2 regions of the Wenzhouxiangella sp. XN24 genome follow, and region 2 is predicted to be linked to the other one. Evidence: riboswitches for the same ligand, from Rfam matches in the RefSeq annotation. Region 2 holds a riboswitch; the other holds the start of a gene.
What was found. Region 2 has a riboswitch for cyclic di-GMP ahead of G6032_RS02505 (M23 family metallopeptidase). Riboswitches for the same ligand answer to the same signal wherever they lie in the genome.
Positions count from the first base shown of each region.

Region 1: another riboswitch for cyclic di-GMP. It lies ahead of G6032_RS10835 (putative Ig domain-containing protein); the one in region 2 lies ahead of G6032_RS02505 (M23 family metallopeptidase).

Region 1 covers NZ_JAAMFG010000034.1:661,696-669,566, reverse strand. Annotated here, with positions in the region: gene G6032_RS10835 (putative Ig domain-containing protein) at 1-1,780, opposite strand, end outside; cyclic di-GMP riboswitch class I at 1,952-2,044, opposite strand; cyclic di-GMP riboswitch class I at 2,200-2,285, opposite strand; gene G6032_RS15495 (PEP-CTERM sorting domain-containing protein) at 2,691-3,347, opposite strand; gene galE (UDP-glucose 4-epimerase GalE) at 3,539-4,525, opposite strand; gene G6032_RS10820 (PEP-CTERM sorting domain-containing protein) at 4,717-5,379, opposite strand; gene G6032_RS10815 (transposase) at 5,671-6,435, shown strand; gene typA (translational GTPase TypA) at 6,590-7,871, shown strand, end outside.
Region 2 covers NZ_JAAMFG010000021.1:238,887-246,757, reverse strand. Annotated here, with positions in the region: gene zapD (cell division protein ZapD) at 1-791, shown strand, start outside; gene G6032_RS02520 (DNA gyrase inhibitor YacG) at 800-1,009, shown strand; gene G6032_RS02515 (Nudix family hydrolase) at 1,067-2,113, opposite strand; gene secA (preprotein translocase subunit SecA) at 2,110-4,869, opposite strand; gene G6032_RS02505 (M23 family metallopeptidase) at 5,035-5,940, opposite strand; cyclic di-GMP riboswitch class I at 6,031-6,130, opposite strand; gene G6032_RS02500 (DciA family protein) at 6,214-6,483, shown strand; gene lpxC (UDP-3-O-acyl-N-acetylglucosamine deacetylase) at 6,533-7,438, opposite strand; gene ftsZ (cell division protein FtsZ) at 7,658-7,871, opposite strand, start outside.

The DNA.
Region 1 (7,871 bases), on a different contig from region 2:
GGTCCAGCTGCGAGCCGTTGAGGCTGTAGTAGATCTTGTAACTGGCGACCGTGCCCATCGCCGAGCCGTCCACGCGCTCGGTCGGCGGGGCCCAGCTCAGTGTGGCCGAGCCGGTGACCGGCGGCGGCGCAAGCACCGTCAGGGTGAATGCCGGGAGGCTGACGGTGTACTCGCCGTCGGTCACGGAGATCGTGATCGGTCCGGTGGTACCGACATCGCCGACGCCGGGGGTGCCCTGCAGGTGTCCGTTCGAGGCGTTCAGGCTCATCCACCTGGGCTTACCGGTGACCGAGAAGGTCAGCGGATCGCCCTCGGGGTCAGACGCGTTTGGCGTGAAGTTCCACCCGTCGTTGACCTGCAGCTCGGTGGTCGCAGGCGTGCCGGAGATCTGGGGAGCCTGGTTGACAGGGACCGGATCCGGGATCGGCTCGGGGTCGGGCTCAGGCTCAGGAGTCGGCTCGGGGTCGGGCTCAGGGGTCGGCTCGGGGTCGGGCTCAGGGGTCGGCTCGGGGTCGGGCTCAGGGGTCGGTTCCGGGGTCGGTTCCGGGGTCGGTTCCGGGGTCGGTTCCGGGGTCGGTTCCGGGGTCGGTTCTTGAGGTGCCGCCACGCGGGCCTGGGCGTTGATCGCGTCCACCTGCGCCTCGGGCGCATATGCGGTGTCGAGCGTCGCCTGGCGCAGGGCCGTCTGCAGGTCGGCGGGGAGCTGCGCGGCGAGGTCGACAGGACTCGTGCCGGGTGCGGCCGCGTCCATGACCGAAATGGCCGCCGCGATGGCCGGATCGTTGTTGATCTGTTGTGCAGCGCGCAGCAGGCGGCTGGCCTGGACGAACGCCGTCGCGGGGATCGGCAGGGTGCTGACCGAGGCGTCCGGGTCGGCGTTGGGGCGGACCTGGCGCACGGCCTGGTCCATCGCGTCGGTCGCATTCACGTCGTACACGCGCAATTCGTTGCTCATGGTCTCGAGCAGGACGGCTGCGCTGGCGACGTTGGCGACCGCGGCGATCCGGGAGCGGCTTTCGAGGCCGCCCATGCCGTCGATCCAGCCGTCGATCAGGTCGGACGCGAGGGCCTGCATGATGGCGTCCCCGTCCATGGTGCTGCCGGTAGCGGTCATGGCATCGCGGGTGCGACGGATCATTTCGCCGAGCGTTTCGCTGGAGCGGACGATCATGTGGATGTTTTCGTCGGTGATCGGGGTCTCGACGGGATCGGCGATCACCGCCGTGTCGAGACCGAAGCCGTAGCGCGTGACGACGGCGTGGCTGGCGGCAGTGACGGTCTCGTTGCTGACGCCGCCGTTCATGCGGGCGGCTTCGAAGATCAGCGTCGAGAAGGGGTTCAGGTTCTTGACGGTGCGGTTCGACGGGCTATGCAGGACGGCGACCAGTTCGAAATCGGGAGCGAGTCCGGTGACGAGGTCGGTGCCCTGGTCGGCGCGAATCGTGAGTGCGTAATGCTTGCCCTGGGTCTTGATCCTGACGTCGTAGTCGGCGGTGCTGCCGCTGGTGCTTTCGCTGAGCAGGAGGCCGGTGTTGGCGAGGACGCGGACGCGGGCGCCGATGATGGGGCCGTCGCCGACGCTGCCGGTGATGTGGGTTTCGACCTCGGGATCGATTGGCGGGGTCGTGCTGGGGGGCGGCGTCGTGCTGCTTGGCGGCGGCGGCGTCACGGCCGCCGCGGTGTCATCGCTCTCGCTGCCGCAGCCGCTCAGCGTCGTCAGCAGGAATGCAACCGTCAGTGCGGTGAAACGCGACTTTAGAAGTGTGTTCCAGGTAGCCATGGCGAAACCTCGCTTCGCATCATGGCCACGGAAAAGTTGAACTCACGGGTAGCAGTGCATTGCAGTGCGCGGACAGGACCGCGCCGGATCGGACGCGCCGGAGAGGGAAAGAGGCTCGCTAACCTGGAGCGGCGTTGCAGCCTGAGATATGAAGAATGTCTTTCCATGTTTTCTGGCGGCCCCGCTATCGTAGAACCCTGCGTTGGGTTCCTTAGACCGGTGGCTTTGCGTCCTCACCTTTCAGTGAGTTTGCCTTTTTCAGTGGCCTCGACTTTCGTAAGTCTTTACGTATCGCCCGTTTCCGGGATGTACCGACAGGGGAAACCGCCGAGAGGCTTGGCCGTTCGGGGGTCTTTGGTACAGGAGGTTGCCGTTTGGCTGGAGGGCGCCCTGGGAGGGGGAGTAGCGCGATCCGGTTCTTTGGCAACCCCGCTGTCGTAGGACCTTGTCCCTTAGACCGGTGGCTTTGCGTCCCCGCCTTTCGACGAGTTTGCCCTTGTCAGTGGGGGTAGTTCTACGCCCGGTCGGGGTGGGGTGCAATAGGTATTTGGCGCGGGTTTGGGGGGAGAGATGGGAAGTGTGACGGGGGTCACACTCTGGTTGGCTGGTTGGGGTCGGACCGTAGTAAGTGTATGAAATAAATAGAGAAAGGGCAAAATACGCCCTTTTTAGAAGGCTTAGAATGGATTTCTCTTGGGTAAAAACGGCTTCTAAGGCCGGTCAACTCGCTTAAAGCCTGAATCGCACTCCGGGGGGGCATTGCGGTGAAATGCCTTGGTATAGCCGACGCGAGCGACGCCATCATTCTTGCAAAGGTGTGGCTCGAAAAAGAAAAGCCCCCTGCAACTTCGTTGCAGGGGGCTTTTGCGTCGGTCTACGGATCGACGGAAACCCGTCCTTCCGAATCAGTTCAGGCAGCAGCGCGTCTACGCGCGAAGCCAACGCCGATCAGGCCAAGTCCCAACAGAGCCAGTGTGCCAGGCTCCGGTACAGCAGTTGCCACCTCGAAGGCGACGCCGTTGGCGCTTGAGAGTTCAACTTTATCAAACTTGCCGACGAAACTGACGTAGGCATCGAAACCGAAATTGTTCGCGGTGCCCCCACCAATAGAACTCAGCGTCGTGCCAGTGATGGCCAGGACGTTGCTACCGCCGGAGAAGAACGTCACCACGTTGTACGAGTCCACCGATCCCCAGTAGAAATCGAACGCGCCGTCCAGGTCGGAGATGACGATCTTACTGATTGCGCCCGGAGGCACATTTTTACTGCTGGTCACGTTATATGACAACGTCTTGTCCGGGTCGGACGAGTCCCACCCGGGAGTCTTGTAGTCGCCGGGCTCGAATTCAGCGGGAGCAATAACAGCGCCACCGCTTACGGTGTAGCGGTCGCCGAGTTGTACGCAGGTTGCGGCAATGCAGTCCTCGCCAAGGTATTCGCCTGTGATTCCGCTGGAAGTGTCGTCAACGAAAATCGGCCCAGCGGACGCAACGCCGGTCCCCAACGCAGACAATGCCAAAAGGCTCGCTGCCGCGCCGAAAGTCTTGTATCTCTGAGTCAAGTTCATTTTTTCATTCCCTCGCGCCTGATCCGCGCAGTTTCGTTCTAAACCGTCATCCGGGATGTGAATCCCGTTCGTGGAGAGACATACAAGTTTCGTACCATAGTCTCAACCGACTGAAATAAATGCCGTTATTGCGGCGCGACAGCGTTCGAGAATCAGAAATTGTAAGGAATTTCGACAAAAAGCCGGGTGGTCTACGCGCTGTACCGCGGCGCCCGCTCCCAGGCCAGCGAGGAGGCGACGATCTGGTCCAGGTCGTCGTGCTTCGGCGTCCAGCCAAACAGCTCGCGGATGCGGCTCGCGTTCGCAACCAGCGTCGGCGGATCGCCGGCGCGACGCTCGGCCTCGCGCACGGGCAGCGGCTCGCCAGTGACGCGTTCGAAGGCCTGCGCAACTTCACGCACACTGTAGCCGTGCCCGTAGCCGCAGTTGAGCACCTTTGGTTCGCCGCCGTCGCGCAACCAGCGCAACGCATCGAGATGCGCGGTGGCCAGGTCTTCGACATGGATGTAGTCACGCACGCCAGTGCCGTCCGGCGTGTCGTAGTCGGTGCCAAAAATGGTGAGCGCTTCGCGTTTCCCAACCACCACTTCGCACGCGACCTTCACCAGCAGCGTGGCATTCGGCGTGGATTGGCCGATGCGCCCTTCGGGATCGCTGCCGGCCACATTGAAGTAACGCAGCGCGACGTATGACGGGCCACCCGCCGCCGCGAGATCCCGCAGCATCCACTCGCTCATCAGCTTGGACGTGCCATAAGCGTTGATCGGCGCCGTCGGCGTGTCTTCGCTCGCGACGCCGCCCGGCGGCAGGCCGTACACGGCGGCCGTGGACGAGAACACGATGTGCTTCACCCCGGCCTCGGCAGCGCACTGCAGGAGATTCCGCGTCGCGCAGGTGTTGTTCCGGTAGTACTTCAGCGGATCGGTGACCGATTCCGGGACCACGGTATGCGCTGCGAAGTGCATGATCGTGTCGATGTCGTGCTCGGCCAGGACGCGGCTCACGAGCGCCTGGTCACCGGTATCGCCGATCACCAGTTCGCCATGCGTCACGGCTTCGCGAAACCCGGTACACAGGTTGTCGAGCGTTACGACACGCTCGCCGGCTTCGCCGAGTTGTCGCGCCACGTGGCTGCCGATGTAGCCGGCACCGCCGGTGACGAGAATCCCTTGCGCCATCTGTGTTCTCCGGGGAGTTGACGGGTTCGCATCATAGCAATCGTCGGGCGGCGAGAAATGCCAAATCGGTCAAGCTACCGGCGCCCTGGGGATCGATTGACGAAAAGAAAAGGGCAGCCTTGCGGCTGCCCTTTGTCATGTTGCGTCGGTCGCTGTAAGGAGCGGGGTCGGCGCACCTCCCCTTCGTTGTCTTACTGGCTCCGGCGACGACGCAGGGCGCCCGCGCCGATGAGGCCGAGGCCGAGCAGCGCCAATGTGCCAGGCTCCGGCACCTGCGCGAACGCGTGGTTGTCGGACTCGAAGGCGAACTGCGTGGTGCTGATCACGATCTTGTCGTAGCTGGTGGCGCCCAGGAAGATGTTGACGTAGCGGTTCGCCGGGTCGGCCGTCTGGTTGCCGAAGAAGTTCGGGTTGGCGATGACCTGTGCTCCGGTGAGCGTGAGCACTTCGGTTGCACCATTGAAGAACGACAGCGTGTTGTAGTCGTCGATCGAACCCCAGTAAAGGCCGAAGTAGTTGTACGTGACGCCGGTATCGAAAGTGATGGTGTGGGAACCGGCGCGCTGGCCAAGGGCCACGGACAGGTACTGCGTCGTGTTGCCGGCGGGTGCCGCATATGCGCCGCTCGACGACCCTTTTACGACACCGCCTTGACCAAAGAAACCTGCAGGACCTCTTGTGTTGAGAAGGCTGTCATCGTTGAAATCGATGACCGTCGCGCCTGCGACCGGTGTCGTCAGGCCGCTGCCATCTGAGGCGTCAGCGCTGTTGAAGGTGATGATCGGCGCCGCATGGGCTGCAAAGCCGAACAAGCTGAGCGCGAGAGCGGCGGCGATACGATTGAGGTTCTTCATGCGCGTCAATCCGATGATGAGTGATTGAGTGAGGCATGCAGTTATCATGCCAGAACGCGTAACTATCTATAAATAATGACAATATCTTAGGTGTCGATGGCGCGCGGCGCGGTAGTCGTAAAGCTGGTCGACAAGACGTGCGTCACGGTTTTGGGTCTGCCTCGGGGCTTGCCTCGGGTCGGACCGCGTTATCTCCATGCAATCTAACGATAAAGACCCTCATAAGCACCGCGATCGGCGCTTAGGATGCAAATACAGCGCCTGAAATCGCGTTGTAAGGAACCAAGACCCATGCCGCGCGCCAACCGCGTATTCATCCCCGGCCACGTCTGGCATATCACCCAGCGCTGCCACCAGCGCGAATTCCTGCTGAAGGCGCGGATCGATCGTCGGCGCTGGCTCTACTGGTTGTTCGAGGCGCAGCGTCGCTATGGACTGTGCGTGCTGAACTACATCGTGACCTGCAACCACATCCACCTGCTGGTGCGCGACCAGCGCAACGGCGAAATCGCCGCGGCCATGCGGCTCGTGGCGGGGCGGACCGGGCAAGAGCACAACGACCGCCGCAAGCGGAGCGGCGCCTTCTGGCAGGACCGGTATCACGCGACCGCGGTCGCGAGTGACGGCCACCTGCTCCGGTGCATGAGTTACATCGACCTGAACATGGTGCGCGCCGGGGTGGTGGCGCATCCGTTCGAATGGCCGGAGAGTGGTTATTGCGAGTTGCAACGGCTGCCGCAACGCTACCGGATCATCGACACCGCGGCGCTGTGCGCGCTGGTCGGGTGCCAGTCGCCAGAGGCGCTCAGGCGTCGCGCCAGGGCCTGGACCGAACGTGTGCTGGGGGAGAGTGCGCCGGTCCGCCAGCCCGAGTGGACCGAAAGTGTGGCTGTCGGGAGCAAGCGATTCCTGCGCACGGTCAAGGGGGATCTCGGCCCGCGGGCCGTGTCACGCGCCATTGACGAGGCGTGGGGTGTGTCCTGCCTGCGCGAGGCGCCGCCCGATTACTCCAGCGCGACGGGGAGACGTCATCCGGCCGGCCGCGCGGACGATTGATAGAAATGGTGAAAAAGTAACCTTTTCAGCGTAATATACCCGGCTGCCTTAGAAAGCGAATTTACGGGGGTAAATCGCGTCCTAAGGGTCTCCCGAGGGCTGTTTTTCGGCCCTTTTCTTTTTTGCAACAGGCACTTGCCACGGTCCGACCCGCATGAATCTTCGCAACATCGCCATCATCGCGCACGTAGACCACGGCAAGACGACGCTCGTGGACAAGCTGCTGCGCCAGTCGCAGACGCTCGCGGACCGTGAGGAGCTGCAGGAACGGGCGATGGACTCGAATCCGCAGGAGCGGGAGCGCGGCATCACGATCCTGGCCAAGAACACGGCGATTCGCTGGAACGATTACCGCATCAACATCGTGGATACCCCGGGGCATGCCGACTTCGGCGGCGAGGTCGAGCGCGTGCTGTCGATGGTGGACTCGGTGCTGCTGCTGGTCGATGCAGTCGACGGGCCGATGCCGCAAACGCGGTTCGTGACGCGCAAGGCCTTCGACCACGGCCTGCGTCCCATCGTCGTGATCAACAAGGTGGATCGCGATGGCGCGCGGCCGCATTGGGCGGTGGAGAAAACGTTCGACCTGATGGACAGCCTCGGCGCCAGCGACGAGCAGCTCGACTTCCCGACCGTGTATGCCTCGGCCTTGCTCGGCCGCGCGGGACATAGCCCGGACGAACTTGCGGACGACATGCAGCCGTTGTTCGAGACGATCGTGTCCCGGTGTCCGCCGCCCGACGTGCGCCATGACGGGCCGCTGCAGCTGCAGGTCAGTGCGCTCGATTACTCAAGCTACGTCGGCGCGATCGGCATCGGCCTGGTGAAGCGCGGCAAGATCACGCGCAACAGCCCGGTGACGGTGGTCGGCGCGGACGGCTCGGTGCGCAACGAGAAAGTCATGCAGGTCTATTCGTTCCTCGGCCTGAAGCGGGTCGAGGTGGACGAGGCGGAGGCCGGGGAGATCGTGTGTTTTGCGGGGCTCGATCATCCGCGCATCTCCGACACGCTGTGCGAGCCGGGCAAGCCGGAGGCGTTGCCGCCGCTGACGGTCGATGAACCGACCATCCAGATGACCTTCGAGACGAACGATTCGCCGTTCGCCGGGCGCGATGGCAAGTTCGTCACCAGTCGGCAGGTGCGCGAGCGCTTGTATCGCGAGGCCGTGCACAACGTCGCGTTGCGCGTGGAGGACACGGAGGACGCGGAGCGTTTCCTGGTCTCCGGTCGGGGTGAGCTGCACCTGTCCGTGTTGCTGGAGACGATGCGCCGCGAGGGGTACGAGATGGCGGTGTCGCGGCCGAAGGTGATCAAGCGGCTCAATGCGGACGGCGTCTATGAGGAGCCGTGGGAGCTGGTGACGCTGGACGTCGAGACGCGCCACCAGGGTGCGACGATGGAGCAACTCGGCGCGCGTGGTGGCGACCTGCTGGACA
Region 2 (7,871 bases):
CGGCGAATGCCCCGGCCTCGCAGCCCGCCCGGGACACGATCGTCTATGAACAGCCGCTCACCGAGCGGATGCGGACTTTCCTGCGCATCGAGTTTCTTGCGCGCCAGGCCCAGCATCATGCGCGCCAGCCCTCCGCCTGGGCGAGCCGCGCGGCCATGGGCAGCCTCATCGAGATCCTCGCGATCGTCACCCGCGGCGACGTGCGCGGCGAGGCGCTGAAGGACCTCGAGCGCCACGCGACCCTGCTCACCGGCTTCGCCAGCCGCCCGGGCGTGGATCGCAGCCGGCTCGATGCCTTGCTGGAGCGCATTTCGCAGCTGCGCGCACAACTCGGCACCTGCGGCGCCAACTACACCCAGCCGCTCAAGGACTCCGAGTTCCTCGCCTCGATCCGTCATCGCAGCGCGATTCCCGGCGGCACCTGCGAATTCGACCTGCCGGACTTCAAGCACTGGCTGAACCTGCCCGAGACGCAGCGCTACGAGGACTTCCAGGCCTGGTTCCGTCATCTCAAGCCGCTGTGCGACGCCATCGGCCAGCTGCTCTGGCTCACGCGCGAATCTTCGCCGGGCCGTCCCGAGACGGCCCCGGGCGGCATGTTCCAGCACCAGATCGACCGCTCGATGGGTTGCCAGCTGGTGCGCATCACGCTGCCCGCCGGCACGGGCTGTTACCCGGAGATCAGCGGCGGCCAGCACCGCGTCACCGTGCGCTTCCTGACCTGGTCGGGCCCGGAGCAGCGGCCCGTGCAGGTCACCGAGAACGTCAGCTTCGACCTGACCTGCTGCTGAGCCGCGTCATGCACGAAGTCTCCTGTCCGCATTGCGGCAAGCGTGTCACCTGGTCGCCGGCGGCGCGCTGGCGGCCGTTCTGCAGCGAGCGCTGCCGGCTCATCGACCTGGGCCAGTGGTTCAGCGAGGAGCACGCCATTCCCGGCGACGCCCATGGGGACGGCGGCAGCGACATCGAGGGCGAGCTCGACCTGCCGGACGATCGCCGACGGGATTGACGGGCCGCTTCGCGGCGTTCGATTCCTCGGTGACGTTCTCGCCAGGGCCGAGACCGACTATGAATCTGCAGGCCTCCCCGGCCACAAGCCCCGGATCGCCGCTACTCCCTGCGCACCACCCTGCCAGGCCTCGTCGAGATCCTGCGGCCCTAGCCCCCCGATCGCGTAGACCGGCATCGCCAGCGGCTCCACGGCGGCCGTGAATGCCGGCCAGCCGATCCCCGGAGCGCCGGGATGGCTGGCCGTCGGCTGCACGGGCCCGAGGAACGCGTAATCGGCGCCCGCACTCCGGGCCGCTTCCAGCTCCGCTGCGTCGTGGCAGGAGGCGCCGAACCACAACGAAGCCGGCACGGGCCGCGCGGACAGGCCTGCCAGGCTGCGCGCGGGGACGTGCAAGCCCGCGATCGCGTCGCCGAGCCGCGCGCGCAACGCCGCCGGTGGCTCCAGCAACAGCGGCGCGAGCGCCGCCGGCTCGCCGTGCAGCAGCAACCGGGCGCCCGTGTCCTCGATCCGGCATGCCGCACCGGCCGCCAGTTCGAGCAGGGCCGCGGGCTCCAGGTCCGGGCGGCGCAGGCAGATCAACGGCGCGCTTCCCGCTGCCGTCTCCAGCGCGTCGAGGAACGCCGCCTCCCCATCGGGCGCGGCCGGGGGCGTGACGGACAGCAGGCTGGGCAGGCGCAGCGCCGAGACGATTGCCGCGTCCGCCGGCAGCAGTCCCATCGTGGCCAGCGTGTCCCCGGCGCCCAGCGTGTCCCTAGCCGCCAGCGTGTCCGGCGCGCGCCAGTCCAGCGCCTGGCCCTCGAGCCCACGCGGCTCGCCGTGCCAGCGCGTCACCCGCCAGGTGTCGAGATCGACGTCCCGCTCCGGGTAACTGTGCACGTAGCGGATCAGGGGGCGCGCAGCCTCGACCTGCACGCCGAGCTCCTCGTCGAGCTCGCGCGCGAGCCCGGCGAAGCGCTCCTCGCCGGGATCGAGCTTGCCGCCGGGAAACTCCCAGGCGCCGGCCATGGGCTTGCCGGCCGGCCGTTGGGCGATCAGCACGCGGCCGTCCGCCCTGGCCAGGACGGCAGCCACCACGTGGATACGCGGTCGCGCGGAGCTCAGTTCAGCTGCCCGTGGCAGTGCTTGTACTTTTTGCCCGAGCCACAGGGGCACGGCTCGTTGCGGCCCACCTTGCGTTCCGGGCGGACGAAGGGTTCGGCCGCCTCGGCGCCGGCCGCCGGCGGGCGGGCCCGCTGGGCGACGGGACCGGGGCCAGCGCCAGGGGCCGAACCTGGGCCGGGGCCGCCGGTGGCGGACTGCGCTTCGCCATGCTGCAGCTGCAGCTTCATGGCGGCCGCCTCGCGACGCTGGCGCTCGATGGCGTCCACTTCTTCCTGGCTGCGGATCTGCACGCGCGACACGATGCTGATGACGTCGCGCTTCACGCGGTCGAGCATGTCGCTGAACATCTGGAAGGCTTCGCGCTTGTACTCCTGCTCGGGGTTCTTCTGCGCGTAGCCGCGCAGGTGGATGCCCTGGCGGAGGTAGTCCATCGCCGCGAGATGCTCCTTCCACTGCACGTCGAGCTGCTGCAGCATCACGGCCTTCTCGAATTGCCGCATGACCTTGTCCCCGATCTTCTCGACCTTCTCCTCGTAGCGGCGGTCCGCCTCCTCGAGCACGCGCGCGGCGATGCGCTCGGGATCCGCGTCCGGGTCCTCCTTGATCCAGGCCGCGAGGTCGAGGGTGAAGCCGAAGTCGATGTCGAGCTGCTTCTCCAGGCCTTCGATATCCCACTGCTCCTCGACGCTGTTCGCGGGCACGAAACGCTCGACGAGATCGTTGACGACCTCCTCGCGGATCCCCGCGATGGAATCGCCGATCTCCTCGGCTTCCATCAGCTCCGTGCGCTGGCCGTAGATCACGCGCCGCTGGTCGTTGGCGACGTCGTCGTACTTGAGCAGCTGCTTGCGGATGTCGAAGTTGTGCGCCTCGACCTTGCGCTGGGCCCGCTCGATCTGGCGGCTCAGCATGCGGCTCTCGATGACCTCGCCTTCCTTCATGCCGACGCGCGAGAGCAACGCCTTGGTCTTCTCCGGCTCGCCGAAGATGCGCATGAGGTTGTCTTCCATCGACAGGTAGAAGCGGCTCGAACCCGGGTCGCCCTGGCGCCCTGAGCGGCCGCGCAGCTGGTTGTCGATGCGCCGCGACTCGTGGCGCTCGGTGCCGATGATGTGCAGCCCGCCGGCGTCGATCACCTGCTGGTGACGCGCCTGCCATTCTTCCTTGACCTTCGCCTGCTTCTCCGGGTCGTCCCCGGCCGCGTCCAGGTCCGCGACGATGCTGCCGCCGAGCACGATGTCGGTGCCGCGCCCCGCCATGTTGGTGGCGATGGTCACCGCGCCGGGCCGCCCCGCCTGCGCCACGATTTCCGCCTCGCGGGCGTGCTGCTTGGCGTTGAGCACCTCGTGGCCGATCTTCTCCTTGGTCATGACGCTGGACAACAGCTCGGAGGTCTCGATGGACGTCGTGCCCACGAGCACCGGCTGGCCGCGTTCACGGCAGTCGCGGATGTCGTCGAGGATGGCGTCGAACTTGTCTTTCTTCGTCAGGTAGACCAGGTCCGCGTGGTCGGCGCGGATCATGGGGCGGTGGGTCGGGATCACCACGACCTCGAGACCGTAGATCTGCTGGAACTCGAAGGCCTCCGTGTCGGCCGTGCCCGTCATGCCGGACAGGGTCTCGTACATGCGGAAGAAGTTCTGGAAAGTGATCGAGGCGAGCGTCTGGTTCTCCTGGCGGACCTTGACCCCTTCCTTGGCCTCGATTGCCTGGTGCAGGCCGTCCGACCAGCGGCGTCCCGGCATGGTGCGGCCGGTGAACTCGTCCACGATGATGACCTCGCCGTCCTTGACGATGTACTCGACGTCGCGGCGATAGATGAAATGCGCGCGCAGGGCGGCGGCCAGGTGCTGCATCAGCATGATGTTGCGCGCGTCGTAAAGGCTTTCGCCCGGCTGGATCAGCCCGGCCGAGGCCATCAGGGCCTCCACCTTGGCGTGGCCCTCTTCGGTGAGAAAGGCCTGCTTGGCTTTCTCATCGACGCTGAAATCGCCGGGCCCTTCCTTCTCGACCTGCGGCTCGAGCTGCGGCACGAGCTGGTTCACCCTCAGGTAGGTCTCGGTGCTGTCCTCGGCCGGACCGGAAATGATCAGCGGGGTGCGCGCCTCGTCGATGAGGATCGAGTCGACCTCGTCGACGATCGCGAAGTTCAGGCCGCGCTGCGAGCGCTGCTCGAGGCTGAAGGCGAGGTTGTCGCGCAGGTAGTCGAAACCGAACTCGTTGTTCGTGCCGTAGGTGATGTCGGCGCCGTAGGCCGCATGCTTCTCGGCCGGATCCTGGTTGGAGCGGATGACGCCGACCGTGAGGCCGAGCGTCTCGTACACCGGTCCCATCCACTCGGCGTCGCGCTGCGCGAGGTACTCGTTGACGGTGACGATGTGCACGCCCTTGCCGGACAGGGCGTTCAGGTAGGCCGGCAGGGTCGCGACCAGCGTCTTGCCTTCGCCGGTGCGCATTTCCGAGATCTTGCCCTCGTGCAGCGCCATGCCGCCGATCAGCTGGACGTCGAAATGGCGCATGCCCAGGGCCCGTTTCGCCGCCTCGCGGGCCAGGGCGAAGGCTTCCGGCAGCACGGCGTCGAGCGTCTTGCCGGCCTCGACCTCGGCCTTCAGCTCGGCGGTGCGGGCCTTCATGTCCTCCGGCGACAGGGCGCTGACGGTCTCCTCCAGCGCGTTGATCTGCTTGACGTTTTTCGAATAGCTCTTGAGCAGTCGCTGGTTACGGCTGCCGAAAATCCCTGCGAACAGATTGCGCACTGCTGGATACCTCGGGGCACGCTCGCGGCGCGGGCGCCCGTGAAAAGATTCTGTGGCTGGCGGCGACGGGCGCCGCCGACGCTCAAAGACCGCGTATTTTACGGCCTCGAGCCCAAGGGGGAAACTGCCGGCCGCCGAAACCGCGCGCGTCGGCGCCTCGCGGCGTCACTTCAGGTACTGGCGCGGATTGACGTGCCGGCCGTTCTCGATCACTTCCAGGTGAACGTGGGGCGCGGTCGAGCGGCCGGTCGAACCCACCAGGGCGATCACCTCGCCCTTCTTCACGGCGTCGCCGACCGTCACCAGGTTTTCGGTGTTATGGCCGTAGCGGGTGACGAGGCCGTTGCCGTGATCGATCTCGATCAGGTAACCGTAGTTGGCGCGCTTGCCGGAGAAAGTGACGACGCCCGCGGCGATCGCCAGCACGTCACTGCCCGCCGGGCTGACGAAATCGAGCCCGCTGTGGAAGGCGCGCTTGCCGGTGAACGGATCGGTGCGATAGCCGTAGCCCGAAGAGGTCCAGCCGCCGCGAATGGGACGCCCCTCGAGGCGGACTTCATCGTTGAGGCGGCGGTTGAACAGCAGCGCCTCGAGTACGTCGAGCTGGCGGGTGCGATCCGCGATCTGGTACTCGAGCTCGTCGAGCAGCACGGAGATCTCGCCGGAGCGCAGCGAGGCCGCGTCCTCGACCGGGTCGGGCCCGCCCTGCGGCGGCATGGAGCCGAAATTGAACTCGCCGTCCTCGAGATCCGCCATGGTCACGAGGCGCTGCCCGAGGGCGTCCAGGCGGGTGATGTGGGCGGACAGCTGGCCGAGGCGGATGGCCAGCGCGTCGAGATTGCGTCCGGACTGGTCGCGGATGGCGGCGAGTTCGTCCTGCTGGGCCTCGAGGGTGGCGCGCAGCTCGGCGATGATCGCCGGCTCTTCTTCGGGCTGGGAAATGCGGCCGGCCAGGAGGCCCGCCACGAACACGAGCGCGAGAACAGCCAGGGAAACCAGCAGCACGGGTCGCGGGCTCAGGGGAACCTGGCGGGTGCGTCCGGTGCGGGAAGTGAATACCAGCAGGTTCACGACCGCCTCCCGGGGGACGGGACGACAGGCAACGGGCGTCCGGCGAACCGGTTTCGGCCAGGTATGTTGCTGGTTTTTCGTTCAGTCATGCTCGGCAGCTCCGCTGTCGCCAGTCCGGCCCACCAGGACCGGAAACCTCAGACCGGTGGCTTTGCGCCGGCGCCTCTCGACGCCTTTGCCTTTTACAAGCTTAGCCACTATGCCGCAAAATCACCGCTCACTCAACTCGGGGAAAACCACATCACTCGCGGAGAACCCAAGCAGCTCAAGGACTTGCTGGCCGGAAACGACCTGTCGCAGCTCGTCCTGAGGGCCCGGGAGGCGGGCGAGCTCGATGCCCGCGTGCGTACCCTGTTGCCGGATGAACTGGCGGCCCACGTCACCGGCGCCGTCCTGCACGAGCATACCGTCGTGATCCTGGCCGACAGCGCCGCCTGGGCGACCCGCATTCGTTTTCATGCCCCGGAGCTCGTCGCGCGCCTCGCGCCGCGTTACGACGGCGCCGTGACCCGCGTGCACGTCAAGGTCCGGCCGACGCGCTGAGCTGCGGCGATCGAGGTCCGGCCCGCCCGCCGAGCCGCGGCGATCAGGCTCAGGCCGCGGCGGCGGCAAAGCTCAAGGGCGCGTCGCGCTCGTCCGCATAGGTCACTTCTTCCCAGGCGGATTCGTTGCGCACCAGTTCGCGCAGCAACTGGTTGTTCAGGCCGTGCCCGGACTTGTAGCCGCTGAACTCGCCGATGATGCTGTGACCGAGCAGGTAGAGGTCGCCGATGGCGTCGAGAATCTTGTGGCGCACGAACTCGTTCTCGTAGCGCAGCCCGTCGTCGTTGAGGATCCGGTAGTCGTCGAGCACGATGGCGTTGTCGAGGCTGCCGCCGCGACCGAGGTTCATCGAGCGCAGGAACTCCATGTCGCGCATGAAGCCGAAGGTGCGCGCGCGGCTGATCTCGCGGAGAAACGAGGTCGTGCCGAAGTCCATCGAGGCAGTCTGGGCATGGCGCTTGAACACCGGGTGATCGAATTCGATCTCGAAATTGACCTTGAAGCCGTCGAAGGGGGTGAAACGCGCCCACTTGTCGCCCTCGTGGACCTCCACCGGCCGGCGGATGCGGATGAAACGCTTGGCGGCGGACTGTTCCGCGATCCCGGCGGACTGGATCAGGAACACGAACGGCCCGGCGCTGCCATCCATGATCGGCACTTCCGTCGCGGACAGTTCGACCGTCGCGTTGTCGATGCCGAGGCCGGCGAAAGCCGACATCAGGTGCTCGACCGTGGCCACGCGCACGCCGTCCTGCACGAGGGTCGTCCCGAGGGTGGTCTCGCCGACCAGCATGCCGTCCGCGCGAATCTGCGGGGCCGGGTCCAGGTCGCTGCGGCGAAACACGATGCCGGAATTGACCGGGGCCGGTCCCAGCGTCATGAGGACTTTCTCGCCGGTGTGCAGGCCGACGCCCGTCGCCCGGATAGTGTTTTTCAGGGTCCGCTGTTTCAGCATCACGCCTCTCCGTGTCGCGCCCGGCCCGGCCGGAGCGCCGGGGCCGCTACGGCCCCGTCGTGTTCGGTGCGCCCACATGAAAGGAGCGTAAGGCAGCCAGCCGTTACGCTTCTCAGGGCAAACTAACGAGACAAGGTAACATAATTTTCACAAAATGCTAAAACGGACGCCTCCCGGGGGAGGAAGAGCGGGGCTCCCCCGGGAGGCATCGTACCGGTCTCAGTCGGCCTGGCGGCGCAGGAAAGCCGGGATATCGAGCATCTCGGGGTCGGCCCGGTAGTCGAAGCTCTGGCCGACGGCCCGCTTCGGCGCCTCGACTTCCTGCTCTTCGACCTCCTCGGCACGCCGCCTCACCACCGGCGGCGCGTCCAGCTCGTTGTAGTTCACGGGTCCGATGCCGACGCCCTGCCGCACACGCGGCTGGCGGCGGGTG